4 regions of the Anoxynatronum sibiricum genome follow, and region 2 is predicted to be linked to each of the others. Evidence: predicted binding sites of a transcription regulator. Region 2 holds the regulator's gene; each other region holds the start of a gene.
The links. Region 2 encodes Rex, which represses fermentation and respiration genes when NADH is low (regulators of the CRP and FNR family bind a similar motif). Its sites were predicted from a motif close to ATTGTTAANNNNTTAACAAT; they were not measured.
Positions count from the first base shown of each region.

Region 1: a site for Rex is predicted at 6,167-6,186, ahead of AAIG11_RS05710 (flavocytochrome c). Genes of this name have one in related genera too.
Region 3: a site for Rex is predicted at 2,590-2,609, ahead of AAIG11_RS14980 (flavocytochrome c). Genes of this name have one in related genera too.
Region 4: a site for Rex is predicted at 2,167-2,186, ahead of fdhF (formate dehydrogenase subunit alpha). Genes of this name have one in related genera too.

Region 1 is NZ_JBCITM010000004.1:116,339-124,526, forward strand. Features, by position in the region: gene AAIG11_RS05680 (response regulator) at 1-399, shown strand, start outside; gene AAIG11_RS05685 (hypothetical protein) at 483-668, shown strand; gene AAIG11_RS05690 (pirin family protein) at 899-1,750, shown strand; gene AAIG11_RS05695 (deoxyribonuclease IV) at 1,803-2,645, shown strand; gene AAIG11_RS05700 (hypothetical protein) at 2,703-3,164, shown strand; gene AAIG11_RS05705 (FMN-binding protein) at 3,194-4,156, shown strand; gene AAIG11_RS05710 (flavocytochrome c) at 4,270-6,096, opposite strand; gene AAIG11_RS05715 (TetR/AcrR family transcriptional regulator) at 6,439-7,044, shown strand; gene AAIG11_RS05720 (hypothetical protein) at 7,094-7,693, shown strand; gene AAIG11_RS05725 (PAS domain-containing sensor histidine kinase) at 7,770-8,188, shown strand, end outside.
Region 2 is NZ_JBCITM010000022.1:43,056-51,243, forward strand. Features, by position in the region: gene AAIG11_RS15470 (RNA polymerase sigma factor) at 1-483, shown strand, start outside; gene AAIG11_RS15475 (anti-sigma factor family protein) at 453-1,037, shown strand; gene AAIG11_RS15480 (hypothetical protein) at 1,034-2,017, shown strand; gene tsaD (tRNA (adenosine(37)-N6)-threonylcarbamoyltransferase complex transferase subunit TsaD) at 2,049-3,122, shown strand; gene AAIG11_RS15490 (ABC-F family ATP-binding cassette domain-containing protein) at 3,478-5,421, opposite strand; gene AAIG11_RS15495 (redox-sensing transcriptional repressor Rex) at 5,548-6,189, shown strand; gene AAIG11_RS15500 (stalk domain-containing protein) at 6,470-7,792, shown strand; gene AAIG11_RS15505 (MarR family winged helix-turn-helix transcriptional regulator) at 7,840-8,188, shown strand, end outside.
Region 3 is NZ_JBCITM010000021.1:597-8,784, forward strand. Features, by position in the region: gene AAIG11_RS14980 (flavocytochrome c) at 539-2,485, opposite strand; gene AAIG11_RS14985 (MerR family transcriptional regulator) at 2,657-3,484, opposite strand; gene AAIG11_RS14990 (hypothetical protein) at 3,620-3,856, opposite strand; gene AAIG11_RS14995 (50S ribosomal protein L25) at 4,037-4,678, opposite strand; gene AAIG11_RS15000 (glycoside hydrolase family 26 protein) at 4,749-6,461, opposite strand; gene AAIG11_RS15005 (hypothetical protein) at 6,409-6,600, opposite strand; gene rpsR (30S ribosomal protein S18) at 6,607-6,837, opposite strand; gene AAIG11_RS15015 (single-stranded DNA-binding protein) at 6,924-7,394, opposite strand; gene rpsF (30S ribosomal protein S6) at 7,407-7,691, opposite strand; gene AAIG11_RS15025 (hypothetical protein) at 8,052-8,188, opposite strand, start outside.
Region 4 is NZ_JBCITM010000001.1:121,522-129,709, reverse strand. Features, by position in the region: gene fdhF (formate dehydrogenase subunit alpha) at 1-2,081, opposite strand, end outside; gene AAIG11_RS00560 (response regulator) at 2,418-2,819, opposite strand; gene AAIG11_RS00555 (PAS domain S-box protein) at 2,822-5,191, opposite strand; gene AAIG11_RS00550 (protein-glutamate methylesterase/protein-glutamine glutaminase) at 5,212-6,243, opposite strand; gene AAIG11_RS00545 (CheR family methyltransferase) at 6,248-7,060, opposite strand; gene AAIG11_RS00540 (methyl-accepting chemotaxis protein) at 7,118-8,188, opposite strand, start outside.

The sequences.
Region 1 (8,188 bases), on a different contig from region 2:
ATGGAAGCCACAGAAAACCAGTTGGAATCCAACAAAAGAATGGCGGCTATTTACCAGGGGGCCTATTGCGAGGAAGATGATTACCCCTGGGCAGAAGAAAAGCGCACTCGTTACGAACAGGAGTATTTGGAAGCGCTTCAGAGACTTGTTGACGACCTGCTGGAAAAGAAAGAACTGCAGGAAGCGGCACAGACCCTGCGACGCCTCCTGCAGGTAGACCCTTATGAAGAAAAGAACCATGAAAAACTCATGGATATATTCATCATGCAGGATAACTGGCCGGCAGTCAGGGCACACTACCAGTATGTGAAAGAACTTTTCCTCCAGGATTTGGGAGAAACACCCAGCCAGTCGTTACGGGATAAAATAGCCTGTTTTCATGTAAAACAGGAAAAATGAGTTTAGTTTTTGTTTAGACTGCTTCAAGTATGATAGAATGAAATGGAAGCATGGTGATATAGGGAAAGAAAAGGAGAATGAAGATGAAATGCAATGTGGTGAAGCGCCGATCCGTTGGTATGTTGATCACAACAGTGAGCATAATGTTAGCGATGAACCCGGTAAGTGCCGCGACCAATTCGACGACAGAGGCGGCCGGCTGGCTGTCAGATTTGATTATTGCCTGCGTCAACCTGTTTGTCCGACTGGTGATGATTTTTGTTGGATAGTCTCTAAGACCAGAAGAAACGGGTGCATCAATTGACGGGTGTTATACGCGTTCTTCATGAAAAAGATTTTTGAACCTCTGTTCCTCCGGGAAACAGAGGTTTTGTTTTACGAGAGGTTCATAGTGGTAGATGAGACTGCTGAGAGTCAGGTTAAACTCAGTAACAACGGGTATGAAACAGAAAGAATGTGCGGAAGTAGAAATTGTCGATAGCCTGAGGGAGGCGCTGTAATGAATCCATATCGAAGTGTCAAAAAAGTAGTCAGGGGAAGAGATGCCAGCGATGGTGCCGGCGTGAAGCTGGTGCGGGTTTTCAGCAACCGGGATGCCGCTGACTTTGATCCGTTTCTGATGATGGATGCCTTTGACAATGACAAGCCGGAGGAGTATGTGAAAGGGTTTCCCTGGCATCCCCACCGGGGAATTGAAACCATTACTTATTTGTTGGAAGGAAACGTGGAACATGGTGACAGTCTGGGGAACAAAGGCAACATTTATGATGGGGACTGTCAGTGGATGACTGCCGGCAGCGGTATTATTCACCAGGAAATGCCCCAGCCGCCGGGACGCATGGTGGGGGTGCAGATTTGGTTGAATCTGCCGGCGAAGGACAAAATGACCACTCCCGCCTACGGGGATATTCTGTCAAAAAACGTGCCCCTGTTGGAAGACCAGGGATGTGACGTGCGGGTTATTGCCGGTGATTACCGGGGAACCAGTGGAGCCTTTGAAGGCAGATACATTAAGCCCCGGTTCATTGATGTGACCATGCCCCCCCAAAGCATCTGGGTGTTGGATACAGAGCCTGATAACACCCTTTACACCTATATCTTTTCAGGGGAAGGGTGTTTTGATCCGGATTCCGGCGAAAACACCGGCGCCAAAACCACCCTGCTTTTTGAGGACGGCAGACAGCTGAAAGTCACCACAGGAGAGAAACCGTTGCGGTTCATTCTTCTTTCGGGCCCGCGGCTCAACGAACCCATTGCCTGGGGAGGCCCCATTGTCATGAACACAAGCGAAGAACTGGATCAGGCTTTTCAGGATCTGGACGAAGGTACCTTCATTAAAGAACGGATTTAGAATATCATCGAATATACGTCGAGGCAGAAAGCATGCTGGCAGGAGGAGTACTATGATCACCATCGGATGTCACCTTTCCATCGCAAAAGGATTTTACCAGGCAGGGTTGGACGCGGTTTCCATAGGTGCCAATACCTTTCAGTTTTTCACCAGAAATCCTCGGGGTGGGAAAGCCAAGGGGATTGATGAAATAGATGTGAAGCAGCTAAAAACCCTCATGAATACCCACCAATTTGGGCCATTGGTTGCCCATGGGGCCTATACCATGAATCTGTGCTCCAACAAACCGGAAACCCGGGCTTTTTCCCGAATGATTTTTCAGGATGACTTGGAACGTCTGAAACAACTGCCGGAAAGCGTGTATGTTTTTCATCCCGGTTCCCATGTGGATCAGGGGGTAGAAACCGGCATCGCCCTGATTGTGGAATCCCTCAATGAACTGTTGACTTCAGAAACAGAAAACTGGATATTGCTGGAAGGCATGTCAGGAAAAGGGTCTGAAGTGGGAAGTGCCTTCGAAGAACTCAAGATGATCATTGACGGGGTGAAAAACAACCGGCGGCTGGGCATCTGCCTGGATAGCTGTCACCTCTACTCCGCCGGGTACGATATTGTCACTGATCTGGATAAGGTGCTGGATCATGCAGACAGTCTCATTGGCCTGGAGCGACTGAAGGCCTTTCATCTCAACGACAGCCTGGTGCCCTTTAACTCCCGAAAAGACCGTCACGCCACCATTGGTGAAGGGAGTCTGGGACTTGAGGCACTGGTGAATGTAATGACCCATCCACGTTTGCGGCATCTTCCCTTTAACCTGGAAACACCCAATGAGCTTCCAGTGCATCAGGAAGAAATCAGGAAACTGAAAGCAGCTGCAGCCAAGTTCCTTCTGTGAAACAAATCTTTCGGTGAACCGTCTGTATCATTGTCAACATAAAGGAGGCGAAAGCAGATGGTGATTTCTTTATTAATTCCACTGGCACTGCTGGCGATTGTTGTGCTGGTGATTGCCGGTGCGAGAAGCGGTTCACATCAGGGAGGCGAAGACATGATTCGAAATGTGTACATCTATGTGGTTTTGTTTGCAACATTAATGATGACCATTGGCGGCAGCGTGGCGGCGTTCATGGCAATGGCAGACATGGTGGCGCCGGCTCCCTACTACCAGAGCTATGAAGATTACCGACGGTGGGGAATTGAACGGGAACTGAAAGAAGATGGTGAAGTGATGGCTCAGCTGAGCGAAGAAGAAATTCGGGAAAAGTACGATGCCATGGTGATAGCTGAGACAGAGCGACAGGTGGTACGGGCCAAAAATTCCCTTGTTAAAAGCTTGGGCTGGATTGCCATACCACTGCCCATCTTCCTGTTTTATTCCCGAAAGCTGCGACAACGACAGGCAGCAGGTGCCTAATGGCTTGCCAGGCAGAAAGGGTAGGTTAAATGAAATCGATAAATGTTTCCAAACTTAAGAAGAAAAAGGGGCTTATCATTGGTATTCTGCTGATAGTATTTCTGGCATCGGGTGTCATCTGGGGGGAACGGTGGTTCCAGCTTCGTCAGTATCGCCAGGAAGTGGCAGCCATTGAACTGACAGGCGTCGACTTAAAAACCCTGGAAGACGGCATTTATGAAGGGGAGAAAACCATCACCTGGATCTCTGCGACTGCCAGGGTGACGGTGGAAAACCACCGTATCACCGGTCTGGAATTTAGTCATCAGCATGACCGGGGAGAAGCGGCCAATGTGATTCCTGGTCAGGTCATGGCGTTCCAAACCACCCAGGTGGATCTGGTGTCGGGAGCCACCAACAGCAGCAAAGTGATTCTTCAAGCCATTGAAACGGCTTTAAAATCACCGCCGGTGACTCATATTTCAAAAGAATACCAGTACGAAGGGCCACATCGGGTGGAAGTGGAAGGCCGGGAACTGGAACTGGTTCGACTACCCAAATCAGTTGCAGAAGAAGTGGTGGTGCGCGATTTCATCAGCTCAGTCACCTTTGACTTTGATGAAAAATATAAGCTTTTAGCTGATATTGAGCCACATACCGTCAGTATTGAAAATGAACGGAAGCTGGCACTGGAAGAAGGCCGTTACATGAAAGCGGTTACATTGTACCATGTGGATACCCTGAGCGCCAAAGAATACAATGAGGGGCTGTTGGCCAATGGAGCCTGCAATGACTATTATTATGATGGTGTGATGGATCTGGTAAAACAGTACCAGCTGGTCGACTTTGAAGTGATCAATGTGGATTACGAACAGGTGCTTTCCGATGACACCGGTGGCCCCCAGTGGGGCACTGGGCGATACCTTCGCAATTTCCTTGTGGGGCACCGTGAGAATGAAGACTTATGGAAAATATACGATTATGCCATGCCGGTGAACCGATCCGGCCAATGATTCCACGGGTATGATCAACAACAGCACAAAACCGGAAGTGCCTTGCAGCGGCTTCCGGTTTTGTGCTGTTATCTTACCAAAATATAAGAAAGGAGGATGTAAGCAAAAGGTAATTACTGCTCGTTGGCAACATTTTCACCGGCGATTCTGCCAAAGACGGCAATATCTGCCAGGGCGTTGCCGCCAAGTCGGTTGGCACCATGAATACCGCCAGTGACTTCGCCGGCAGCGTAGAAGCCGGGAATCACATTGCCGTCAGTATCAAGTACCTGTGCCAGGGTGTTGATTTCAATACCACCCATGGTATGGTGAACGGTGGGTACGCGGGGACCTGCATAGAAAGGTGCCTGTTCAATTTTTCGGTCAAAAAGGGTGCGGCCAAACTCGTCGGGGCCGCCTTTTTCAACAGCTTCGTTAAATGATTCAACGGCCTGAACCAGACTGGCAGGATCCACGTTAATGGCGGCTGCCAGTTCTTCCAGGGTGTCGCCTTTGAATGCACGGCCCTGATCAATCAGTTCATTAATGGTTTCGTTAAAATTATTCTTTTGAGTTTCGGGGTCAGGGTAGTTGGTGCTGTCTAATACAACGTAAAGATAAGAATCTGTCTGTTCCATCAGTGCCAGAGTCATCACATCGCGTCGTGCTCCTTCATCAACAAAACGGTTCCCTTCTTTATTGACGAAGATACGGTTTTCAACACCCTGCTCAATGTTGCCGCTGAGACTTCCGCTGTTGGGATCGCCCAGGGGAAGCAGCTGAATGTCTTTCATGCCGATAAGGCTGGCTCCGATGGCTTCAGCCATAACCAGACCATCGCCGGTGGCGCCGGGGTGATTGGTGCTCTTCAGGTTGGTCAGTGCAGGCCAGTCTTCGTTGAAGCGATCACGCATTTCTGAGTTCACTCCAAATCCGCCGGAAGCCATGACAACACCCTTGGAGGCGTTCAAGGTAACATCGTCGTTGAAATGTTTGGCGATAACACCAGTGACACGACCGTTTTCAACAATAAGCTCGGTGGCTTCGGTATCCAGCAGCACTTCAATACCATCATGGGCATTAATGTAGTTGGAGTAAGTGTCAATGAAGCCGGTGCCCAATGGTGTGGAAGGTTTGTGTGCACGGGGCCACAGGCCGCCAAGAACAGTAAACACCTCATCATTGAACTTCATGCCCAGGCTTTCCAGCCATTCAATGGCCGGATAGGCGTTTTCCACCAGCACACGAACCAGTTCAGGATTACCCACCTGGTCGCCGCCGTCGAAGGTTTGCTGAAAATGCTTGTCAATGGAATCTTCGATTCCCTGAGCTTCCTGTCTGCCGGGATCAACAGCGTTGAATGCACCACCGGAAAGAATGGTGTTACCACCCAGGCGGGGCATTTTTTCGATGATAATAACACTGGCACCATTTTGATGTGCAGTGACAGCCGCGGCCAGACCGGCACCGCCACCACCAATGACCACCACATCAGCATCGTAGGAAACGGCTTCACCGGTAGCTGCAGCACTGCCAGCACCGCTTTGAAGGGCAGCAATATCTGCGCCGGCCTGCTCCAATGCATTGATAATGGCTGAAATCAGAGCGTCACTGGTAACGGTTGCGCCAGAAACAGCGTCAACTGCCAGGTTTTGCTGGGAGAGAATCGCAGCAGGAATTCTTTCGAAAACAAGATCAGTGATGCCGGCACTCTCTTTGTGGTCGGTTGTTTCAATGCTGACAATTTCATCAGCGGTGACAGTGACTTCAACAGTGAGATCACCGTTGTGTCCGTCAACAGTCGCTGTGTAGGTACCTGCCTGAAACAATGCATCAACAGACTCATCAACTGGTGCAGCAGGTGCTTCTGTGGTGGTTGGCTGGCAGGCAGCCAGACTTAACACCATGAATAATGCAAGCAGCAAAGCCAAGCCTTTCTTAAAATGTGTCAAGCGATTCATCAAATTACCCCTTTCAAACTTTTAGAATGTAGTCACTGAATGTACTCAATGACCTAGACCATTCTACGATATTGTTAAGACATTGTCAACAGATGAAACATGTTTTGCAAAAAAAGAGTATCCTCAAAAACAACAAATGGAGGCTGATTAAAGAGATCAGAAGGATGCAACTGAGAGGTGCCATGACAATGATCTGATAATGGGTGAGTGCCAGTACTTTTCATTCTCTGAATGAATTGATATAATGAACCTTAATAACCGGAAAGAGGAAGGTTTACACACGCATTGTTGCACAGCGCTGAGAAAAAACGGGAACAGAACCCATAAGACTGGAGAGATTTGATGGGAAAGGACTTGACAAACAGGCAAAAACAGGCGATTGAAACAAAGCAGAAAATCCTTGAAACAGCCACGCGTCTATTTGAGCAGAGAGGGTTTCGGGAAATCACAGTGACAGACATTTGTCGTGAAGCAGGTATTTCGGTAGGAACATATTATTACTATTATCCGACCAAATATGCAGTGCTGGAGAAAATTTTCGCGGATATTGATGATTATTTCAGGGAGGTGGTGACACCGCAGATTGCTGAACTCAGGGTATCAGGGATTCGTGCCCAAGTTCTCACTTTTTTTGATGCTTATGCTCACTATACAGTGGAGCAGGGTCTGGGATTTGTCAAAAAGCTTTATGAAGTTCAGAACAACTTGTTTCGGGTGAAAGGCCGATACCTGCAGGTGTATCTGGCAGAAATCATTACCCGGGGCCAGGAAACCGGGGAACTGGCCACAGATCTGTCGCCGGAGGAAATGGTGGATTATCTTTTCGTTGCCGCCAGAGGGGTGGTCTATCATTGGGCACTGCATGACGGTGAGTATGACTTGGTGGCTGACATGCACCGATACCTGTCACGGTTGTTTAGAACGCTGGAAACTCCTGAAGGAAAATGATTGTTCGCTTATCGAGCAAGGGGAACCGGAGAAAGTGAAGGTTTTTGACATGACACACGTTGAACCCAATCATGATGCTGTGAAGTGGCATCAAGTCAACCTGACAACCTCCGCAACAGATGCAGAACTGAACCATGTGCTTGAATATTATGCTGACTGGGAACCTGAGAGTTTTCAGTGGTCCTGTCTGGCACGGGATTTAAAGCGATTGACTGGAGCCCTGATTTTGGTGCTTTCGGAGTATTGTCCTGCGAAAATGTCACTGGTGACCCGGAGCATCGAAGGAATACCCCAGAAACTGGAAGCAGTGATTCACCAGCTGGGGCATCCAATGGTTGGCCATGAATGGGTCCTGGCGGAAGGCGTTTATGAAGAACTAAATAAAGTTCAACTGCATCGTCTGGATTCCATCCACGAAGCTTCATCCTACCATATTCCAGAGTTCATTGGCTTTACCATTGAAAAAATGCTGGGAATCGGCAGCATTTACAGCATGGGTTTTCTTCACGACAACCAGCTGCTGGGAAACTTCGTGCTGGCCATGCCCAAAGGTCATGAACTGGTCTCGGAGCGCCAGATCATGCTCTTCAGTCAGGGCGTTGGTCGTGTATTGGCTCATGCCGGAATGGATAGATCGAATGAATCATAAAAACAATCATCACCAGACACAGCAGAGAGAAAGAAGCAGGGATGGGGAGTTATTCAGGGAAAGCAGGTGAAATAATATGTATGTTGACATAAATCAATCCATCATTGAACATCTGCCCATGGGGTATGCCCGGCACCAAATAATTTGTGATGAAAAGGGACAGCCTGTGGATTACCGTTTTCTCGAAGTCAATTCAGCTTATGAAACCATGACGGGGCTTCGGGCTGATGCTGTCATTGGCAAGCTGGAAAGCGACGTTTTTCCCAGAGAATCCCGCAGACGCTTTGACTGGATTAAAACCTTTGGCCAGGTGGCACTGTTTGGGACAAATCACGAATTTACTGAATACTCTGTAGCTTTGGAGCGATGGCATCACATGACTGTGTATTCACCGGCTCAAGGAGAGTTCATTACTCTCTTTCAGGATGTGACAGATGTTAAAAGGAATGAAAAATCGCTGGAAGAAGCGCTGGCCTTCAACCGACAGATTATTCA
Region 2 (8,188 bases):
GGCATCTGTTATCGCATGATGCGGCAACGGGAGGAGGCAGAAGACCTTTCTCAGGAAGTGTTCATCAAAGCCTACCGTTACCTGGGTCAATACAATCATGAACATAAATTTGCCTCGTGGATTCTGAAGATTGCCACCAACACCTGTATCGATGCCATACGAAAAAAACGAGTGGACACCCTGCCCCTTGATGAGGAGATCAAAACCAACCAAGAGGACGTGAGTGCTGAAAGAGCCTTTTTACAGGAGGAAGCCCATCGGGAAATTGAAGCCGCCATCGGCTCGCTTCCCCCGGATTACCGGATTGTGGTGTTGCTCTATCATCACCAGGGCCAAAGCTATCAGCAGATTGCCGACCAATTGGAAATTCCCATGTCAATGGTCAAGAACCGATTGTTCCGTGCCCGCAAAATGTTAAAAGAATCCCTGAAAAAGTTGAAGGAGGAAACCCTATGGACTGCCGAACAAGTTCAGAAATCATGATCAAACAAATGGACGGTCCACTGGCCGAAGCTGAATGGCAAGGATGGCAGCAGCACTTGTCAGCCTGCGCAAAATGCCGAAAAGAAGCGGCTGAGTGGCAGCAGCTTTCAGTGATGCTGGCGCGGCTTCCTGATCTTGACCCTTCGCCGGGATTTGAACACCGGGTCATGGCCGCCATTGACCCGATGCGCTATACCGTCCGTCAACCACATCACGCCATGAACCTGGGTATGCTGTTCATCTGGATAGGGATCATGGGAGGCGCTTCGCTGCTGGTGGTGGAAGCTGCTGCCCGCATGCAGCAATGGATGATGATATGGTTTCAGGGAACCCCCCTTTACCGCCTCTTGGCATTTGTGTATGAGTTTGTGGTGATTCGGGGAATTTTCTACTTTCTCATGCCTCAAAAGGGACTGTGGGACTGGCTGTCTCGATGGGAAACGGTTGACAGCTGGTGGGTGACCATGGGAACCTTGAACCTGGTCATGGTATTAGTGCTCATCAAAGTGATCCTGGACAGAATTCTGGCCGGCGGAAGGGGAGAAGTACGATGAATTGCTTAAATAAGAGACTGGGGTGTGCTTTTCTGATCATACTGCTGTCGGGAATGGTGGTGGAAGCGGCGCCATCGACGCAGGTTCGGGGACAACTGGTGCAGTTCCACCGCCCTGTGGAGGTGGAAGCCGGTGAGACTGTTGCCGGTGACGTGGTCAGTTTTTTCAGTACGGTCACCATTCGAGGCCATGTGGAAGGCGATGTGGTGGGTGTTTTCAGCCAGGTTACGGTGGAAGGCGGCACCGTTGAAGGTGATGCTGTGGCTGTATTTGCTCCCCTGTCTCTTCGCCGGGCTGCCGTTGAGGGAGATGCCATTTCTGTCTTTGGTGGTGTCACCGCCGATGCCCATACCGGCATCAGCGGCAGTGCTATTGGTGTGATGGGATCTGGGCTTGATGCCCGGGATGCCCAGGTACAGGGAGATCGCATTGATGTGGCTGGATTTTTGCCGGGGAACCTGAGCGGATTGCCGGTACTGGCAGTGCTCCTGGCGATTTTTCTGGGATTAAAGCAGTTGGTGGCCTTTGTGGTGGGTGTCATTGCCATTGTGGTTTTTCCGGAACGATTTGAACGCATGGCAGACAACGGCTTCGACGAAGTGGGGAAAAAAACCCTGGTGGGCATCCTGTTGAGCATGGGCGTTCTGGTGCTCATGGTGATTCTGGCCGTATCAGTGGTGGGCAGTCCGTTGGTACCCCTGGTGTTCCCGGCTTTTATGCTGCTGGAGTTTGCAGGGAATACCACCATGAAAATCGCCCTTGGACGACGAATCGGTCAGGGATTGGGGCGACAATGGGGAGCCATTCTGGAACTTTTCATTGGTTCACTGATCTACCTGTTATTGGAGATCACGTTGGTTGGCAAGCTCTTCACTTTCATTTTCAAACTCATTGGAATGGGAGAAGTCATGGACAGCCGGTTTGGAGACAGGCCGAACCACCGACAAATAGGAGGGTTGGCAGATGCCCCATCGAAATGACCGGCAGGTTGCTGAAAGGCCCGATCTGAAAATGCCGCCGCCGGGTTGGCTGACCCTGGGCATTGAAACCAGTTGCGACGAAACGGCAGTAAGTGTGGTGCGGGACGGGCGTCAGGTGCTTTCCAGCATCGTGGCCTCGCAAATTCCCGAACACCAGAAATTTGGCGGTGTGGTGCCTGAGGTGGCTTCCCGGCAGCATGTGGAAACCATTACCCAGGTAATTGATGAGGCCTTGCGAGAAGCTGAAGTCACCCTTGAGCAGATCCATCAGGTGGCTGTTACCTACGGGCCTGGACTGGTGGGGGCCCTGCTGGTGGGAGTGGCTGCTGCCAAGGCTCTGGCCTATGGAAGGCGGTTGCCCCTCAATGGCGTGAACCATATTGAAGGCCATCTTTTTGCCAATTTTATCCAATCCCCATCATTGGAGCCGCCTCTCTTGGCCCTGATTGTTTCGGGCGGGCACACGCATTTGGTGCATATGAAACATTATGGCGTTTATGAAGTTCTGGGCAAAACAAGGGATGATGCGGCGGGAGAAGCCTTTGACAAAGTGGCTCGTGTGCTGGGGCTGGGTTATCCCGGCGGCCCCCTCATTGATGCAGCGGCCCGCCAGGGTGATCCCCGGGCCATTGATTTTCCCAGGGCGGTTGTGACAGATCACCCCTGGGATTTCAGCTTTAGCGGCTTGAAGTCGGCGGTGCTGAACCACGTCAATACAGAGAGAATGAAGGGCCGTGACGTGCAGGTGGCCGATGTGGCTGCCAGTTTTCAGCAGGCGGTGGTGGATGTGCTGGTGAATAAAACGCTGGACTGTTCAGTGACAAACGGCATTAAACAGGTGGTGCTTTCCGGCGGAGTGGCCGCCAACAGCCTGCTGCGCCAGACGCTGGCTGACCGGTGCCGGGAACAGGGTATTGCCTTCTGCGCCCCTGAGCTTGCCCTTTGCACCGATAACGGCGCTATGATTGCCTGTGTGGGGTATTATGATTACTGCATGGGAGTTCGTTCCCGGTGGAACCTGAATGCAGTGGCCGGTTTGTCCATCGGGGAGCGGAACGAACAATGGTTCTTTAGAGATGAATTATTTCCTTCAGGGGAATGTTGACATAAAACAGCATCCATAACAGGATCAAAAACCGAAAGGGCAGGCAAATGCCTGTCTTTTGCCGTTTAAAATAAAAAAAGTCCAACAGATAAGTTGATTGAACATTATCTTTTTCAACTGATTCTCACCTGCAGTAACTGAGAAGATCTCTCCAGAAAAGACAGTTCATGGGGATGAAACAGGTGTGGATATTGTGGATATCTTTGAAAAGAAGTGTTAGCAAGGACTAAAACTGTGGATAACTTTGTGGAAAACATTGAAAAACTGTGGAAAAATAATGAAACCCTGCCGTCAATTGATTGAGGGCAGGGTTTTGTCAGAAATGGTGTTAACATAACTCGGATGAACCTCGTCATCACTCCTCCGCCTGCTCCAGCAAAACTTCCCATTCGCTGTACAGCGCTTCCAGTGAGGCTTTCAGATCGGTGGATTCTTCATGAATGCGGCGGCTTTCTGCTGCATCTGAATAGACTTCAGGTAAACACATGAGGGCTTCCAGTTCTTTGACCTTTGCTTCGAGCTGATGCATCTCTTTCTCCAGATTGGAGAGGTTTTTTTTCAGAGTGTTGGAGGCGTCACGTTGGCGCCGCTCCTTTTGACGTTCCTGTTTCTGGCGGGTACGGTTGTCAATCACCGGTTCCACCAGGGCCTGCTGTTCCTGGAGGAGTTGTTTTTTCTTGGCCATATAATCATCGTAATTACCGAGGTGGTGGGTCAGTCCATGGGGAGAAAACTCCAACACACCGGTGGCAATACGATTGATGAAATAGCGGTCATGGGAAATAAAGAAAAGTGTGCCATCATAAGTCTGCAGTGACTCCTCCAGGTTTTCTCTGGCGGGAATGTCCAGGTGGTTGGTGGGTTCGTCCAGCAGCAGCAGATTGTGATGGGAAAGCATGAGCTTCAGCAGCGACAATCGGGCTTTTTCGCCGCCGCTGAGATGAGCAATGGGAGTAAAAACCTCCTCGCCAACAAAGAGAAAGGCACCCAGCCAGGTGCGCAGCTGTGTTTCGTTGAACCTGGGATACGCATTGTGAAGCTCTTCCATGACGGTACAGGTTTCATCCAGATTCTTCAGTTCCTGATGGTAGTAACCTAAAGATACCTGGTGACCCAATGTCAGGGTTCCTGCGTCGGGAGAGAGTTCTCCCGCCACCATGCGAAAAAGGGTGGTTTTTCCGATGCCATTGGGACCCACCAGGGCAATCCGATCACCTCGCTGCAGGGTGAAGCTCACTGATTCGAAGAGAGGTGGCTGAGTCTCCCAGCTTTTGGACACATTTTCGACAGCCAGCACCTGCCGACCGCTGCTCTGGCCAATTTGAAAATGGAGAGAGGAAAGCACGGCCTGGTGAACCCGTTGTTGAGGCCGCTCCATTTTCTCCAGTTTTTTCTCCCGGCTCTTGGCCCGGTTTGCCAGTTTTTCAGTGCCGTGCTGCTTCATGCGCCGCACCAGCTCTTCCTGGCGCTGCATTTCCTTTTCCTGCTTCTTGGCGCTGCGCTCTTCCGCTTCAAGCATGGCTGCCTTTTTTTTCAGGGCTTCGGTATAGCCGCCGCGAAAACTGGTGACAGCTTGTTGAGCCACTTCCAGCGTCCGGTCGGTGACCTGATCAAGAAAGTAACGGTCGTGGGAAATAACTAAAATTGTTCCGGAATAGGAACGCAAAAAGCTCTCCAGCCATTCCACCGATTCGATGTCCAAATGATTGGTGGGTTCATCCAGCAGTAACAGATCGGGTTTGCTCAGCAAGAGGCGCCCCAGAGTGAGGCGGGTTTTTTGGCCGCCTGACAAAGTGTTTACCTGCCGCTGAAAATCATCTCCGTAAAAACCAAGCCCGTTCAGCACTCCCCGCACCTCGCTGCGAAAGGCATATCCGTTCTGAGCTTCAAAGCTCTCGGTGAGTCGGGCGTACGCAGCCATGACTTCTTCCAGGCGTTCATGATTGTCGGTAGAAGCGGAAGCGCCGGTCTGGGCAATGATGGTTTCCAGACGACGCAGTTCTTCCTCCATATGAAGCAGGGTTTGAAACACCACCAGCACATAATCATGGACGGTTTGATCCGTCGTCATTTCCGGCATCTGATGTTGGATGCCCATGCGCAGCGTACCGGGTATGAACAATTGCCCTTCGTCATGGGGCAGCTCTCGGGTGAGGAGTTGAAAGAGAGTGGTTTTTCCGGCACCGTTGGGTCCCACCACCCCCACTTTCTCGCCGGCATTGATGGAGAAAGAGATGCGGTCAAAAAGACAGCGGGTACCAAAATATTTAGATAATTGACTGACAGAAAGAATGACCATGTGAAAACTCCTTAAAAAACGTTATTTTATGAACAAACAGCAGACGAAAGCGTTTTTTTTTTCTTCTATTTATATTATAATGAACAGTGACCATCCTGTCATCCCGAGAAAATGAGGTGAATTGCAGTGAAAAAAGATGTGAAAAATGTATCCATGGCGGTCATCCGTCGACTTCCCAAGTATCACAGGCGCTTAAAAGAACTCATGGACAAGGATGTTACCCGAATTTCATCCAAGGAACTCAGTGTAATGATTGGGTTCACCGCCTCGCAAATTCGTCAGGACCTTAACTGCTTTGGCGGTTTCGGCCAGCAGGGCTATGGGTACGACGTGGCTGAGCTATATGGTGAAATCAGTCGGATTCTGGGGCTGACGGGGGAGTACAACACCATCATTATAGGGGCCGGAAACCTGGGTCAGGCCATTGCCAACTACTCCAACTTTGAAAAGAAAGGCTTCCACATGCTGGCGCTGTTTGAAAAAAACCCGCGTCTCATTGGCCTGCAGATCCGGGATGTTCCGGTGCTGGACATCGATGAACTGGAAAGCTTCTGCGCCGACAAAAAGATCGACATCGGTGTTATCTGTACCAACAAGGAAAGTGCTCAGGATGTGGCCGACACACTCATCAAGCTGCCTGTGAAAGCCATCTGGAATTTTGCCCCGGCAGACATACAGGTTCCGGAATCCATTACCTTGGAGAATGTGCATCTTAGTGACAGTCTCTATATCATTTCTTATCTGCTTAAAATGAATGAAATGGAGTAATCCGGAGCGCAACCAGACAGTACGGTTCGCTGGCTGACCCGGCACCACAGGTGCCGGGTTGTTTTTTTGCCATGCGTTCGGTTCTTGTCAGAGGGCATGCCAGTTTTGCTGTTGATGGCTGCGAAGGCATGTATCAACAAATGCTGGATGTTAGAGGGGCACTGTTTTATGGTAGAATAGAAAAGAACACACAAACGCAATGGAGATTGATCCCGCGGTACAGGTCATGGGATACAGATATCTGGACTAACAAATTCCAAAAGAGAATGGAGAATGAGGCATGATGAAGCGCGGTGTGGTGATGGGACTCATCTTCAGCCTGGTGTTGGCGGCGGTGATGCTGACAGCAGAGCCGGCTATGGCAGTGTCATCTCCGGAAATTGTGGTGGATGGGCAGCGGTTACTGCTGCCTGCCGGAGAGCCGGGTCCGGTGATCAGTTCGGAGGGGCGGGTGTTGGTGCCGGCCAGGTGGATTGCCGAAGCTCTGGGGCTGCGTGTCAGCTGGCAGGAGACCACCCGTCAGGCCATTTTCGAAGACGCCCACCAGCGAACGGTGCTCACCATCGGATCTTCCACTGCTCAGATGGGGCAGGATACTGTGAAACTGGATTCGCCGGCCGCGGTGCTTCAGGGGCGCACCTATGTCCCCCTGCGATTTGTCACCGAGGCTTTTGGAGCCCGGGTGGCCTGGGACCCTCAGGCCCGCCAAGTGAACATTGAAAGCTTTCAGTCACTGGCAGCACAGCTGAAGCAACTTTTTCAGATTCGGGGAATCGGCCTGGGAGACCCGGCTGCGCTGGTGGTAACTCTTTGGGGTGAACCGTTGGAAAAACTGCCCAGTGAGTATGCTTTTGAGTGGTGGATCTACCACGACCACTATCGAAACTACGTGCAGGTGGGGGTGGAGAAAGAACGGGTGACTGCCCTCTATACCAATGGCATTCACTGGGAGTCTGACAGCGGTCTCGTTGCCGGCAGTCTTCAGACGGCGGTGCGCCAGGTTCTCGGAAAACCCCTGGACTGGATCGAAAAAGGTCAGAACCGTTACCTGCGAGACGGCAAAAAGCATAGCGACCTGTTTCTGATGCAAGACATTGCCTATGGAGAGTTCTACTATGACATTCATGAGAACCATCAGGTAACGGCAGTTCAGGTGACTTTAAAACAGACGGAAGAAAGCATGAGCGGCTTTCTGGGAAATCAGCGACCTGAGCTGGAAGAAAGCTACAGCCGACAGCTTTTCCTGCTGGCGAACTCACTCCGCACCCGAATGGGACTACCTGCCTTTCAGTGGAATGAACAAGCGGCTCAAGCAGCAGAAAAACACAGCCGTGATATGGGCGCGAAAGATTATTTTTCCCATGAAACACCTGAGGGCAGAACCTTTGTACAGCGGCTGACAGCAGAAGGGCTTCGGTTCACAAAGGCCGGTGAAAACATTGCAGCCAACCTCAATGCCATTAATGCCCATGAGGCTCTGATGAACTCACCGGGACACCGGGCAAATCTGCTCTCAGACATGACACACCTGGGAACCGGCTCTTCACAGGGGCACCAGGGAACCTTCGAGTTATTGCATACCCAGAAATTCCTGTCATTCTAAGGAAAAATGATGATTCAAAATATGTATGAAAGTGCAGGGGATGAAGCTTGCGCCACTATTACACACAAATACACCAATACATGGAGCGGCTCATTAGTCAGGTGATTCTGACAGACCGCCGGGAACTGGAAGTGAACGGTGGGCGGATGAATCTGCAGGAGTACCTTTTACTGAAAAAGGTGCGCCGGGATGAGGGGCAAACCTTTCAGCAGATGATGGAAGAAACAGGTTGCAGCCGCAATGAAGTGACAGCGATGGTTCGGAGGTTGCTGAAGCAGCAATTGATTCAGAAAGGCCCGGCTTCCCGGGACCGGCGAATCAGGCGTCTGGTCTTAACAGAAGAGGGAAAAGGCTGGTTGCTTCGCATGGAGGGCATGGAACAGGAACTGCTGTATG
Region 3 (8,188 bases), on a different contig from region 2:
TTGGACTTATTTAATATAGTTTATTAAGTATGTTTGTTTTATAATACTTCTTGCCCAGCTCTTTGTCAATCATTTTTTTAATAAATCAGTATACTCAATAAACAATGCTGACTTCTCCCAGCTTAAATCTTGTTTCACATTGTACGCTGTTCTCATTCTATGCTCTACAGCCCTGTTTTGAGAATAATCACAGCCTGCTTATACAGCATTTGGCTGTGGTACAATTATACTCTCCCGTGAAACTACCGGTGCATTTCATGATGCCTTTAATCTCCATCACAATGATTCCCGATCCCCCCCATGCAATCTGCTGGTATTATACAAACTTTTGATGGAAACTGACGAAACCCGTATAATAAATCCAATCACTTGATTGGAGCGCAGTAAAAATAGAGAGTTGTGAGGTTAATCGGACAAGATTTTTGTTTATCATGAAAAGTGCCTGTTAAAATAGGTTAACATGGCTGCAACACACAAACAGCCCACCGGATTTTCCCGACGGGCTGTTTGTGTGTTTTTAGCCTTTGCTCTTATACTTTTATTGCTCCGGAACAAAATCAGGTACAGTTCCTGTGACAGCCACCTGACCGGCAATATAGCCGTGGACAGCTGCATCTGGAATCGCATTGGAGCCCAGGCGGTTGGTGCCATGAACCCCACCGGTGACTTCTCCGGCAGCATAGAGGCCGGGAATTACTTCACCCCAGATATCTTGCACCTCTGTTCGTTCTGTGATGGTCAAGCCGCCCATGGTATGGTGCACAGATGGCCATTGGGGAATGGCATAGTAGGGGCCTTTGTCGATTTTCAGCATCACACCTTTATCGATGACTTTGCCGAACTCTGGGTCACTGCCATTTTCCACAAACTCATTGTGACGCTCAATGGTTTCTTTCAGGGTTTCGCCCGTCATATTGATGGTGTTGCCGGCGTATTGATGATCACTAATGATCTGTGCCAGTTCTTCAAGGCTGTCGGCTTTAAAGATGCGGTCATCTTTCATGCCGTTGGATAACTGAGTTTCGGCGATAAAACCACCTTTGTCAACAATTTCCTGACCAAAGATGGAGAAAGTGGGGAATCCGCCGCTTTCCTGGGCTGCCCTGGAGCACACATCTCTGCGCTCTCCTTCGTTCACGTAACGCTGTCCATTTTCATCCACATATACAATTCCGGAACTGGGGCCGCTGAAGGGAATCACCGCAGTTGCATCCAGTACACCATTATTGGGATTGGCGAAGGGATATAATTGAATATAGGACATTTGAGTGGTGTTGGCACCCACTTCCTGGGCCATGATAATACCTTCACCAGTGGCGCCCACATGGTTGGTGGTGGGAATGTCAGCTGTCAGGGCCGGCACATGCTTGGAACGCATTTCCACATTGCCGCCGAAACCACCGGTGGCCAGAATCACGCCCTTCTCTGCCTTTACGTATTTAGCGCCGTCTTTAGTTTCCACTTCAATGCCTACAACCCTTCCGGTTTCTCCGCCTTCACGGAAAATACGGGTCATCTTTGTATTTAACATCACCGTGGCATCGGTGGCTTCCAGCATTTTTTTCTGTACCTGTACAATATCCGCGCCAACGCCATTTATGGTGGTGTAAGTGCGGTAACCGTAATGGCCGCCGGGACGCGTGATGGACTCCCGCACTTCCAGGCCGTTGTCCAGCATCATATTGAGAAAGAAAGGAGCCCCGTAAACGAAGTTGCGTACCAACTTCACGTCACCCATATAATCGCCGCCAATAATGGTATCTTCAATATGTTTTTCAGCCGTGTCAGGTTCCAGTCCCAGCTTGGTATACATATCGTCGGCAATATTGCTGGTGTAAGAGGCATATACGCCTCCATTGATTTGAGAGTTGCCTCCCAATACCGGCATTTTGTCGATGAGCAGGGTTTCAGCTCCATTTTCAACTGCACTGTAAGCGGCTGCCAGGCCGGCAAATCCGCCGCCAATCACCACCACGTCATAGGTCATGTCCCAGCTTTCCGGCATCTGACTGCTGCTCATGCCCTGGCGACCCACTGGTGCCGTTTCACTTCCTGATGCTGCCGCCATAAATTCATCTGCTACACCACCGGCTTCTTCGATGGCCTGCTGAACTGCATCGATGATGGCCTGACTGGTGATGGTGGCACCTGAGATGGTGTCGACATGAATGTTCTGCTCAGATACAATAGCTGCTGGAATTTCTTCCAGTGCGGCATCAGAAACACCCGGTGTTTCTTCATGTGCGACCACTTCCACTGCCTGAATTTCTTTTTCCCCCAGAGTGACTTTCACCGTCATGGGTTTCATCCCGGTGACTTCCACCATATACTCTCCCGGAGTCATGGGTGTGATCATATTTCCAGCTTCTTCTCCCGGGTCTGCCGGCGCTGCTGTCTGGCTACCCGCTGTTGAACCACAACCCGCCAAAGATCCTAAAAGACACAACATCAGTAAAAAAGTAATCGTTTTCTTGAATCGTTTCATTCCTTGCTCCTCCTTTGTCATTGGGCCATTCAAGTGCTTGATCGCCTGCTGCTGAAACACGGAGCATCGTGTTGCCCGTTCGATCCACTCCATTGCTTCAGTGTTTTGTTAATCATTTAACATTATAAGCTATCAAGCAACTTTACCTGCAACCCTCCGGAGGAAAATATTTTACCGGGCTTTCTTCACCGGCAGCCAGAGATCAATGTACTGTCTGTACGGTTTCACTTCATGGGGTTTATCCTGATTGCTGTCTGAAAAAATGATCTGCCCCCAGGGGTCACCATCCATTTCCAAGCCTGCATTGGAAAGGAAAGAGAGGGTTTCATCAGCAACGTTTAATGAGGCAATTTCTTCGCTTCTTACTGCGAGCACGGTATGGGCACAGAGTCTTTCAGGAATGCAGCGGGTGGTCTTCAGCGCCAATAGTCCATACCCATCGGCCTGGTGCAGGTCGATGGAAAACCCTTTGTGTTTCCGCTTCATGGTTTGATGCGCCTGCATCTGCTGTCCGTCATAAAAAGCAGTGATTTTTGAAACCGGCAGCGCGTCTACCCAGACCATGGTATCGGGCACCAGTTCTTCCTGCAGCACATTATCAGGCTGGCTGTAGAAAAACGCCAGGGGTGGTGACTGACGCATCACAAACTTTCCCACGAGCTCCGGCAACGCTCTTATTTTTCCCCGGTATTCATCAATGATGGCGGCGACCATCATTAAGTGTTTGATTTTATCACTTGTTTCAGCGTATTTTCGATCCAGGGTTTCTGCGATACTTTCCGGCGTGGAGGCAGAAAACTGTTTCACCACTTCACTGATTTGGTAGCCCATGGCCAGATATTTGCGGGCACTGATCAGGCGGGCAATGGCGTTTTCATCATAGGAGCGCCGTCCAGCGGCATCTTTGACGGGCTTAATCAATCCTTTTTCTTCATAAAACCGCACTGCCTGTCTGGTAAAGCCAAACATGCGGGAAACCTGACCGATGGAAAATTGCATTTGGAGCCCTCTTTTCAATCTGTTTATTTTTTTGCCCTGCCGGTAACCGATTCTTGGGAATTGAGCTGTCTCATCCAGAAAAGCAGCTTCAGAACCATTGCTCTGAAACTGCTTTTCTTTTTCTTCCCATCGTTTTCAATTGTCATCTTCTTTTTCTTCCCGGCAAATGGTTTCTGCCACCTCCATCAACAGCGCCATGGTGCGGACTCTTTCAGCCTCTTCTTTGAGATAGCTGGCCAAACATCCCCGGTTGTCACCGGATACTCTCTGCTCAACAGAAGAAATGGCTTCGTGGCTGATTTTAGGTGTTGATGAATGGTTTTGCCGGGTGCATGTGCCATTTTTTTTGAAGGGAATCACTTTTCGTTTCATGTTCACACATCCTTCTTTGCTTCAAAGATGAAGGTTCACATGAATACTCTTTTCGCGATGCAACGTTAAAAACCCTTTTTTTTGGGGTCGTTTTTTTGGTATTTTTGTAAAAAAACCTTTCCGTCGGATCAATCGCGTCGGAAAGGCTGGATAATGCTTTGCAAACTGGAAGGATTGGTTTTATTGTTCGTCTGAATCAGCTTCGCCAACAACCGGAACGGCCGCTGCATCCACTTCTTCACCTTCTTCGGTTTCTTCAGCTGCCTGCTGAATGTAAACCAAAGTCCCGATAACCGTTTCCATCTCACCAAGAATTTCAATGTTCTCGTCGCTGGCCACGTTCAGATCGGCAAATGTAATGTTGTCTTGCTCCTGCAGCAGGGCCGCATCCACTTCCACGTGTTCGGGCATGTGGCGGGGGAACATTTGCAGGTCAACTTCATTGGCCTGAATCTGAAGCACGTGGTCACCGCGTTCAACGGCGTCACGGTTCAGAACAGTGATGTTGAAAGTCATTTTCAGTTTTTCGTTTTCATCCAGGGCTTGAAGATCCAAATGAATGAACTGGTTCTTCATGTATTCCTTCTGGATTTCCTTGATAATGCCGAAGCTTTTTTCTCCGCCAATATTCAGGGTGATTTTACGGTTGGTACCGAACTCTGCGATCAGGCGTCTCAATTCACGCTCATCGGCATAAACGGATTTCGGCTCCATGCTTTTGCTGTATACCACGCCAGGAATATTACCTGCCTTACGGGCAGCTTTGACGGTCATTCCCTGGATTTTATCCCGGGTTACCAGTGTCAGTACTGGAGTTGCCATGGGTTCACTCTCCTTTCCTGTTTTCAGGAATTTTCATTTGAAATGGTGATTGCCGTGAAGCAACCGCTCTTTATTCTGATTCGGTGTCGCCGGTTGTTCCTTCTTCATCTGCTTCTTCATCTGCTTCTTCATCTGCTTCTTCATCTGCTTCTTCATCTGCTTCTTCATCTGCTTCTTCATCTGCTTCTTCTCCCGGTATCGGCGGCAGCGGGGGTGTTTTGTAACGGCTCAGGCCCTCTCGGAAGGCCGCTACGTATTCCGGGGCTTCATCCAGTTTGTAGATGCGGCCGGGGTTTCCTGCTGCATCCCAGTCGATGCCGTTCCACCAGATGGCCACACGAATATTTTCAAATCGGGGCATGTGGTAGAACATGGCGTGAATCCACTGGGTTTTGTCGCCACCATGGGAGTTGCTGCCAAATTCGGTGATGATAAAGGGATGTTGGAACAATCGCATGTATTCGTCATACAGGGGCGGGTAAATCTCATGGAAAGGCCGCCAGGGTTCTCCCGGAAAATAGGTGCCCGGATTATAACCTGTCAGGCCGATGAGATCCACATAGTCATCCCCCGGATAGTAAGTTAGGTAATGGTTCCAGGCAAAGCCTGGAAAAGAGTCGTCGTGAGGGTTCCAGACCCAAATGACATTGTTGACACCGGCTTTTTCAAAGTACTCATACACATACCGCCAGGACGCCAGGTACACCTCAGTGTCCATGGAAGCCCAGTAGGCAGAATAGGAGCACCAGTCGCCGTTCATTTCGTTGTTCAGGCGAAAGAGCACCGGGTCGCCGAAGTCTTTCAGTCCCTGGGCAAAGGCTTCCAGCAGCTGATCATGTTCCCCTTCCAACAGCGCATACAAACTGCGGTTGTTCAGGGATTTATCCAGATACTCGGTTTGCAGGGTGAGCACCACATGGCGGTCCCGCTCCCGGGCATTGATCAGTTCCTGCCTTGGAAAGTCGCTTCCCAGATTTTTGTAGAGCAGGAGAAAGCGGAACTGATGATTCAGCTGATTTTCCAGCTGGGTCAGGGGCGAAAAGTTGCGGGGGGCTGATGATTCAAAGATGCCCCAGGCCATTTCTTCATTGTTGATGAAGTAGTGGTCATAAAACCGCTGGGTCGCCTCATTCCATCGTCTTTCCACTGGCTGGTACTTCACGTGCATTCCAGGAGTTGCCGTTGTTTCCGTGAGCCGAAAACTGTCGATGATCTCCCGGTGATTCTCCAGGGGCTTGGCAGATTTGAACAGCAGGGTGTAAACCTCCTGGCTGTTTTTCACATAAACCGCCTTGGCGTAATAGGGCCTGTCGGCGTCCATGGCCGTCATCGGGGTGCGCCGCCATTGGAGAAAGTCAACTTTCATGCCATCCACGCTGATGGTTTCCCGACTTTCCACCTGGTGGTCCTGCCGATTGTTAAGAAAACCACGGCTGTAGGCAATGTAACTGGAAGCGGAATGAACAGTTCTGTTGAAGTTGTCATAGTAGATTTCCAGCCGGGTTTCAGAATCTTCCAGTACGGCCCTCACAGCAGAAAGGGACATGTCTGCTTCCCAGGTGTCGGGGACCGTCAGCTGATATCCCCGTGAGTGGTTGATGAAGGTCATCCACCCGGGGGCTGCCTCTTTCAGTTGCTGCACATCTTCCCAGTGATGCCACTGGTGATCCTGCTGCTCCTGTTGATGTTGCACCGGTTCGCCATTTTTGATGATGCGGGGCAAAGTTGTCTCAGCCGATACCAGCATTGTTGCCGGCAGCATCCATAACATCACGGCCAGCATTACCAGCCATGTCGGTTTGCTGCAGGGGGTTCCCTTTTTTTTCATGGGGACACTCCTTTGCCTTAGTGGTGGTGATCAGACTGCCTGCTTCACGGCCACAGGCAAAAATAGCCTGAAGGTTACCCGCCAGACTATCCACAGAATGCTATTCAACTGTGTAAGGCAGCAAAGCCATATGTCTGGAACGTTTGATAGCCTGTGTCACGTCACGCTGGTGAATGGCGCAGTTGCCTGTGATTCGACGGGGCAAAATCTTACCGCGCTCAGTGAGGTATTTTTTCAGACGGCCAATTTCTTTGTAATCAATCACCGCTTTTTTATCGGCACAAAAAGTACAGATTTTTTTGCGGGATTTGCGTTTTCTTCGGTTCATCATGGGAATCTTCCCTCCTTCATTCATGTGATACTTGTTTCCTGCAGTGCTATAAAATGATGCATACCCACAACATACGGCTTCCCACCTTAGAAGGGCAGGTCATCGTCGTCTTCCATGGTTTCAAATTCTGTCAGGTCGATGTCATCAGGGTTAAATCCCCCATCAGACTGTTGCTGTTGCTGTGTGTTTCGTTGTGGTGGCTGGGGTCTTGAAGGCTGTTGATAGTCGCCGCCTGATCTTCCGCCGCCTCCGCCGCTTCCGATGAACTCAACGGTGTTGGCAACCACTTCTGTCACATAGCGCTTTTCACCATTCTGTGTTTCGTAGGAACGGGTCTGCATACGGCCCTGAATACCTACTTCCCGGCCTTTTGCAAGGTAGTTGGCGCAATTTTCCGCCTGCTTTTCCCAGACAACAACGGGAATAAAGTCTGCTTCGCTGTCTTTTCCGAAACTACGGTTCACCGCTACGGTGAAGGTGGCCACCGCCTTGCCTGTGCCGGTAAATCTCAGTTCAGGGTCTTTGGTCAGTCTTCCGATCAAAATGACGGTATTCATCCTCACACCACCCTATTCTTCGATTTTTACGATCATGTGACGGATCACTTCATCAGCAATTTTCAGGTTACGATCCAGTTCTTTGTTCAGGTCTGGGCCAGCCTGGAAATTTACCAATACATAAAAGCCCTCTTTTTCCTTCTGAATTTCATAGGCAAGCTTCCGCAGGCCCCATTGCTCAACAGAGTCAACGGTACCGTCGGCATCAATAATGCCTTTGAACTTCTCCAAGAGAGCTTCACGTTGTGATTCTTCAGTATTGGGGTTCAGAATGTACATTAATTCGTACTTGTTCATCGTCATTTCACCTCCCTCTGGACTAAACGGCCCTGCTTTACGCAGGGCAGAGAAGTTATTCTCAGTGATTCAATTATTGTTTCTCTACACAACATGTAATTATAGCATGGACTTATGTGGATGACAAGTCAAAAACCCTAAAAACCCCAAAAAAGTAAAGAGGTGTTTCTCAGGAAGAAGTGTTCCGGGAGCTTCGGGCCTTTGGCAGCCCTTCTGGGTTTTCCGGTTCGGCGAAGATCGTCCAAGGCTGCAATCACGCCAAGCTCCAGGGCTTTCTTGATAAGCCGTTCTGCTTTGGGCCTGTTGGTGTTGAAGATGCGAGCTATTTCAGAGAAGGAAAACAGCGTGCCTGGAGGGCACTTACCATGTTGGCGGTGTCTTAGGCCGATCCCAAGGCGGGAGTGGCGCCGGACCTGGAGGGTTTGGAGTCCCAGGGTAGTGATGGGGCATTCCACCTGCCACCGATTCTAGCCCACCGTCTGCCATCTCTTTTCCTT
Region 4 (8,188 bases), on a different contig from region 2:
TTCAAGAGCTGCATGAGAATCCACCAGTCCGGCCGTGCCTCTCCAGGAGCCATCACGGCCTGACGCACCCGCTGCACCCGGCGTTCAGTATTGGTAAAAGTACCCTCTTTTTCGGCAAACACTGCGGCAGGCAACACCACATCTGCCAGTTGGCCCGTTTCAGTGAGGAATATATCCTGAACCACAAGGAACGCTTTTTCCAGCCCTTCCTTCACATGATGGGTATCCGGATCAGAGATCATGGGATTTTCCCCCATCACATAAAGCATTTTCACTGAACCTTCTGCCGCAGCTGGAATCGCCTGAGTGACAGTGAGTCCTGGGCTTTGAGGCAGCGCAACACCCCACGCTTCTTTAAAGCGGGCAATGGTTTCGGGGCTGTTCACCGGTTGGTAAGCAGGCATTACATTGGGCAGCGCGCCCATATCACAAGCTCCCTGCACGTTATTTTGACCCCGCAGGGGATTAACGCCTGCTCCTGGTTTTCCCAGATTGCCGGTGACCAGTGCCAGATTGGAAAGACTCATCACATTTTCTGTGCCATTCACATGCTGAGTGATACCCATGGAATAAATAATGCTGGAAGCATGGCTATCGGCGTACATACGAGCCGCCTGGCGAATGGTTTCCGCCGGCACGCCTGTCACGGTTTCTGCCCACTCCGGTGTGCATTCTGCCACAGCAGCTATTAATTGATCAACGTCTTCGGTGTGCTCTTCGATGAAGGTTTTGTTTTCCAGTTTTTCCTGCAGAATCACATGAATCATGGCATTGGACAGGGCTACGCTGGAACCGGGACGAATTTTTAGGAAAAGGTCGGCTTCCTCAGCCAGTTCAATTTCACGGGGATCTGCCACAATCAGCTTGCTGCCGGCTTTCCGAGCCTGGCGCACATAGGCACCCATCACCGGATGTGCTTCCGTGGTATTGGAACCGGTGATAAAAATCACCTCGGCATTTTTCACATCTGCCATGGGATTGGTCATGGCACCGCTTCCCAGTGTGGTTGCCAGCCCTGCCACGGTGGAAGCGTGGCATAAACGGGCACAGTGGTCAATGTTATTGGTACCAATGGCACCGCGCATCAGTTTGTTCATCAGATAGTTTTCTTCATTGGTCACCCGGGCTGAAGAAAAACCGGCGATGGCATCTGCCCCATGCTCCTGGCGAATGGTCTGAATTTTCTCGGTCACCAGGTTCAGTGCTTCTTCCCAGGATGCGGGTTCCAAAGTGCCGTTCCGGCGGATCAACGGTGTCGTTAAACGATCAGGATGACCGATGAAATCATGGGCAAACCGCCCTTTCACACACAAAAGCCCTTCGTTGGCAGCCCCTTTATCAGGCAAAATTTCCACCACTTTGTTTTCTTTCACCAGCAACTTCATCTGACAGCCGACACCGCAGTAGGCACAAGTGGTTTTCACTTCTCTGGTTTCCCAATAACGGTATTTTTCTTTTCGTTTGGGAAGCAGCGCTCCAACCGGACAGACAGAGATGCAGTTTCCACAGGAAACACAGGTGGATTCTGACAATCCCATTTCAAAAGGAGTTCCCACATGGGTTTCAAACCCACGATCTATGAAACAGATGGCTTCAGTACTTTGAACCTGTGAGCAAACGTAAACACATTTTCCGCAAAGAATACATTTACTCTGATCTGCCACATAGAATTCGTTACTGGTATCTTTGTCATAGTTTTTGCGTTTGCCGTCAAAGGAACTCTCTTCAATATCATACTGAAAACACAGATCCTGCAGGGTACAGCGCCCCGCTTTTTCACAAGTGAGACAATCCAGCGGGTGATTGGCCAGAATAAGATCTAATATTTCTTTCCGGGCAGTCACCACCGCTTCGCTTTCAGTTTGAATGACCATTCCATTGGCTGCTGGCGTACTGCAGGAAGCCATGAGTGAACGGGCACCCGCCACCTCTACGACACAAATACGGCAGGAGCCATGGGGTTTTAATCGTTCATCATAACAGAGCGTGGGAATCTTTATGCCTGCACTGGTTGCAGCTTCATAAATCGTTTGACCTTCCTTCGTCTGGACAACCTGTCCATTAATGGTGCATTCAATCATCTTTTAACCACCTTCCCAAAATATAGTGACATACCGACCATCCTTTCTCTGCTGCCTATCTGAAAAACAGCAGACCTCGCCCATTTTCGTTAATTCTTTCACATCCAACTCTATCACAGGATTTCCACCTTCTCCAATTAAACATTTCTATATGCCTATTGAAATCCAACTATATTGCAGCCATGAACCGCGCTCATTCATCAAAAATGGACGCATGCATTTTCGCCAACAGAGTACGATCATCCTCATCTGGATTTTCTAAAAAAAACAGCACCCTGAGGCCCACGGTGGGGATCCAAAGTGCCGTCATACAGTATGCATAACTCCGCTTCAAATTCATTCTATCGGATCAAATCCCAACTTATGCAATACTTCACGCAATTTTTCCTGGTTAATGGGTTTTGCTGCAAACGCTTCACATCCAAGCTCAAAAGCATCATAAACCGTCTGCTGCTCGTTAAGAGCGGTGGTCATCACAATCTTAACCCGCTCCTCCGCTGGTACATGCTTGTCATTTTCCAACTCCCGAATAATTTTCAGCGTTTTAAGTCCGTCCAACTTGGGCATCATGATGTCCAGACATAGCAGGTCATAAGGTTCCCCTTCATCCCACGCCAGGAGAAAAGCATCCACAGTTTCGATGCCATCCACGGTCATGTCGCATTCCCCGTAAGCTTTAAGAAATTGCTGCATGAATTTTCGACTACCCAAATCATCCTCTGCAATGAGTATTTTTATCATCATTTCCCTCCTTCCCTTGTCGTTTCCATCTGTTGTCCAGCAAAAGAGACATATGACTCAAAAGACTGTTTTAATGCGCTGTAAGCACTTCGGGCATCTTGGAGTGCCTGTTTTCGGGCAGCCAGCTCAATTTTGAAAGCCTGGTTTTTGATGTCCAGTTCGCCCACTGCCACCGCACGGTTTTTCACTTGATGTGCCAGTCGTTCAATCTGCTCCATATCTTCCTCAATTAGTTGTTGGTGGAGCCGATCCAACAGGGAAAACATATCGGGAATAAAACCTTCCACCGCTTTTGCCATCAATTGATCAGCTTCTACGGGCAAGTAGTTGTTAGGCTCAGTATATCTTTTTTGCTGCAGTGGTTTCAAGCCTTTCACATCTGGCGAATCTAATATTCTATTGATCGTTTGGTATAATCGTTCCATCTCCACTGGCTTGGGCACATATTCATCCATCCCCGATGCCAGAAATCGCTCCCGATCCCCATGAATGGCATGAGCTGTCAGGGCAACGATGGGTGTGCGCGAAGATCTTTCACTTTCCAGTTCCCGTATGGCTGCCGTTGCCTGTATCCCATCCATCCCTGGCATCTGGATATCCATGAGGATGAGGTCTGGCTGAAGTGACTCCCATGCGCTCACCGCTTCTTTTCCATCATTGGCGCAGTGAATTCGATAACCCTTTAATTTGAGCAAACTTCGGATAACTGTCTGATTAACGAGATCATCCTCCACCACCAGAATAGTCCACTTTTGACCGATGTCACCGGCAGCCATGGAAGAAATCTCATTTTCCGGCATGGGATCTTCCTGCTGCATTGCATGCTCAAAGGGAAGGGCGACTATAAACGTAGTGCCTTCACCTTCGACACTGGCAGCATGAATGGTTCCATCCATCATTTCCACCAACTGGCGGCTGATGGCTAACCCGAGTCCTGTTCCCCCGAACCGACGGGTAATGGAACTGTCCAGTTGGGTAAAACTTCGAAAAAGCCGGGGTAGTTCGTCTTCAGGAATACCAATGCCGGTGTCACTGACTTTAATCTTTGTCCAGACTAATCCGCCTTCCTCCCCTTCATGATCCATGGTTACCATGACATGCCCTGTTTCCGTAAATTTTACTGCATTTCCAATAAGATTGTTCATCACCTGCTGCAAGAGCTTCGTATCTCCCCGCAGCCTATTTGGCATATGCGGGTCATACACTGCCAGCAGATCAATCCCTTTTTTTGCTGCCTGGGCCTGGTGTACCAATAGGCATTGCATGAACCATTCCTGCACATCAAAATCCACCCGGTCAACTTCTGTTTTCCCTGACTCAATTTTCGAGAAATCCAGCACATTATTGATGACATTCAGAAGATTATTTCCGCAAATTCTGATGATGTCGAGATTATCATGTTGCTCTTTGGTCAAATTTGTCATTGCAGTCAGTTCAATCATACCAATCATTCCATTGAGTGGAGTTCGTATCTCGTGACTCATGTTGGCTAAAAACTCACTCTTTGCCTTATTGGCAGCATCTGCCGCACGTCGTGCATTTTCCAGTTGCTCCATGTAATACTGGCTCTTTTTAAGGTTGCGATCTGCCTGTTCTCTTGCACGACGCAACTCATCTTCCATGGCTTTCTTCGTGGTTACATCTTCTTTGATGGCCAGGTAATAGTCAATTTTTCCATCTGGAGAAGTGATCGGCGCCACGATGGCCTTCTCCCAATAGTAGTTACCATCCTTTTTTCGATTGTAAAACTCTCCCTGCCACACACTGCCCCTGGTGATGGTTTCCCACATGTGTTCATAGGTTTTCTCAGGCGTGCTGCCAGATTTCAATAGTCTGGGGTCTTTCCCTATCACCTCTTCCAGCCCATATCCAGTTAATTCCATAAATTCGCGGTTCACATAAACAATTCGGTTATCCACATCTGTTATGACAACTGAAAAAGGACTTTGTTCAAGGGCCATGCGATACAAATGGAGCTGCTCTTCATGTATACGGAATGGGGTAATGTCACGAAAAACTACCACCACCCCCTGAGGGGGCTGGCCAAATGCTTGTATGGGGGAAAATTTTGCAGCCAGGTAGTAATTCTGGTTTCTTCCCTTCAGTTTAGCATTTCTGGGAAGCTTTATTTTTCTCGCCTCATTCAGCGCTTTTTCCCAGAAGCCGTTCAGCGGAACACCAGCCTTATCATCGTACAAATATAAGATTTTGTCCAGCGGTTGATTGACTGCCTCATGCCATTCAATGCCAATCAACTCCAGAGCAGCTATGTTAATGTTTATGATCACACCCTGTGTATCAGTGGCAATGATACCATCGCCAACACTGTCCCAGATCAGAGCCATTAAGTTAGCTTCCATGGGCATCATTATCAGCCTCCAAACTTCGATTAGCGGGACAAGTGCCGCAGAATTTCTGAGGGAATACGTTCCAGTGGCAACTGACGAACCACTGCGCCGATATTGTAAGCTACCATTGGCATGCCATAGACAACACTGCTATCTTTATCCTGTCCCAATGTGTAGGCTCCTGCTTTTCTCATGGTCAGCAACCCCCTGGCACCATCACTTCCCATTCCCGTCAACAGGACACCCATCGCTTTTGCACCTACTGTTAGGGCTGCTGATTCAAACAGTACATCCACCGAGGGACAGTGACCGCTGACTTTGTCACCGCGGAAACACCTGACCACACACCGTTGCTGATCTTTCACTATTTTAATGTGCTGATCCCCTGGGGCAATCAAGACACTCCCCGGTTTAACTTCATCGCCAGTCTTCGCTTCTGAAACCGACAGTGCACACTGTTGATCCAACCGCTCAGCATACATTCGGGTGAACACTGGAGGCATGTGCTGTACAATCACAATTCCCGGTATATTCATCGGCAGTCCTTTTAGCACCTTCAGCAAAGCATCTGTACCACCTGTTGAAGCTCCCATGGCAATCACCCGAATATCTTTCACCGCTTTAACAGACGGTGTCATTTCTTCTGGAACTGCTGTGGGTGCATGTAAATACATCTTAACTGACGCAGCTATTTTTACCTTTTCAACCACTTCTTCCAAGAAAGTTTCCAGATCAGCCGGTGATGAAATGGCAGGTTTTGCCACAAAATCCACTGCACCTTTTTCCATGGCATCGAACACACGCTCTGCTGAAGAACTGATGACCACCACAGGCAGGGGAAGTTGTGCCATCAGCTTGGTGAGGAAAGTGAGGCCGTCCATTTTAGGCATATTGATATCCAGGGTCAGTACATCCGGCTCAAGGTCCTCGATTTTTTCGACTGCTTCATAAGGGTCCCCTGCCAGGCCCACCACCTGTAACCGCCGATCCCCCGCCAGGCCTTTCCGAAGAATTTCCCTGGATACAAGGCTGTCGTCAATGATGAGTACACGTATTGGTTTAAGGGTTCCCATTGGCTTATTCCTTTCTGTAAACAGCCGGCTGTAGATAGCGGAAGCCTTCATTGTCTCGTCCCAGACTCTCAGAGTGTCCAATAAAAAGATAGCCTCCGGGTGCCAGGTGTTGACGAAATCGCTGTACCAACTGCTTTTTGGTGGGCGCATCAAAGTAAATCATCACGTTTCGACAAAAGATGGCATGAAAGGGTTTGCGAAAAGGAAAATGCTGGTTCATCAGGTTAAAGCTTCTCAACACCAACTCATTTCGCAACCCCAGCTTCACCTGATATCGACCGTCTCCAAGTGACTGAAAGTAAGTATTTCTCCATTTTTCTGGCAGCGACGCCATTTCTTCAGCAGGGTAAATTCCTTCCCTGGCTGCCGACAGGGCCTGCGCAGAAATATCTGTAGCTAAGATCTGGGTATTCCAACGTTGTTTTTCATGGCCAAAATAGTCTTGCATTAACATGGCCAATGTATAGGGTTCTTGCCCCCGTGAACACCCGGCACTCCAAATTCTGGCATCGTAAGGTGAGACAGCTTTCACCCATGGCAGTACCTTTTCCTGGAAAAACATAAAATGAGCGGCTTCACGCATAAAATAAGTGTGATTGGTGGTGATTTTATTGAGAAGTTCAAACACCCCATCTCCCGTCTCATCTGCCAAAAGATACTTGAAATAAGCCGTGAAGCTGTCAAAACCCCTGGATACCAACGTGCTCCCCAATCTACCCATAATGAGCGCCCTTTTTTCCGGACCAAGCTTAATCCCGTACTGACTGCGAATGTATTGCGATATTTGTTGAAACTCTTGATCAGATATTTTCAGCATTCCATTCACCTTCTATCGCCAACCGATTCAATGCTGAATCGACAATGAATCAGCACGTTAGTATTTTCCAAACTCCTGATCATCCAATGATATTTTAACTTTCTTCTTTCCTGCTGTCGACCGTCTTTCAGATGATTCGAAAACCGTCTCTTGTCCATTTCTGTTAACAGACTCCATCATACGAAGAACTTCTGGACTCATTTCATCAAACCCACTCCGATTGCCTCGATGGCCGGCATGTTTCAACTTAAACCGACTCACTGCGTCCTTCAGAAGCTGTGCCTGGCTGGATAGCTCTTCACTGGCTGCCGCGGCTTCTTCCGATGTGGCAGAGTTGGTCTGAGTCACCTGAGACACCTGCATAATAGCTTCGTTCACCTGTTCGATCCCGGAGGCTTGTTCATTGGATGCAGTAGCAATCTGCTGTACCAGCTGGGTGGCATCAGCCACTCCTTTTACTATATTTTCAAGTGCTTTGGCAGTTTCATTGGCGATGTTGGTGCCAGTACTCACCTTCTGAATAGACCCTTCAATCATTTCTGTGGTTTCCTTGGCTGCATTGGCACTTCTCGCTGCCAGATTTCTGACTTCTTCTGCCACCACCGCAAAACCTTTGCCGTGCTGACCGGCCCGGGCGGCTTCCACTGCTGCATTCAGGGCCAGAATATTAGTTTGGAAGGCAATCTCGTCAATGACCTTAATAATCTTGGAGATCTTATTGGATGATTCGTTAATTTCATCCATGGATACCAGCATTTCCTTCATCCGGTTGTTACCAGCCTCTGCGTCCTTCTGTGCCTGGCCGGCCATGTTGCTGGCCTCTGTGGCATTGACAGCATTTTGATTGGTTTGAGAAGCCAGTTCTTCCATGGAGGCAGTTATTTCTTCAACAGAACTGGCCTGTTCAGTGGCTCCCTGAGACAACTGCTGGCTGGAGTCGGCCACCTGACTTGATCCGGCTGACACTTGATCTGCAGCTGAGTTGATATCCTGCATGGCATCATTCACATTTTCTGCCATTCGACTGAAAGCATTTGCTAAAGTTCCAATTTCATCCAGGGTGTTGATATCAATGTCCACATTCAGATCTCCATCTGCCATTTTTTCCGAGGCAACCACCATGAGATT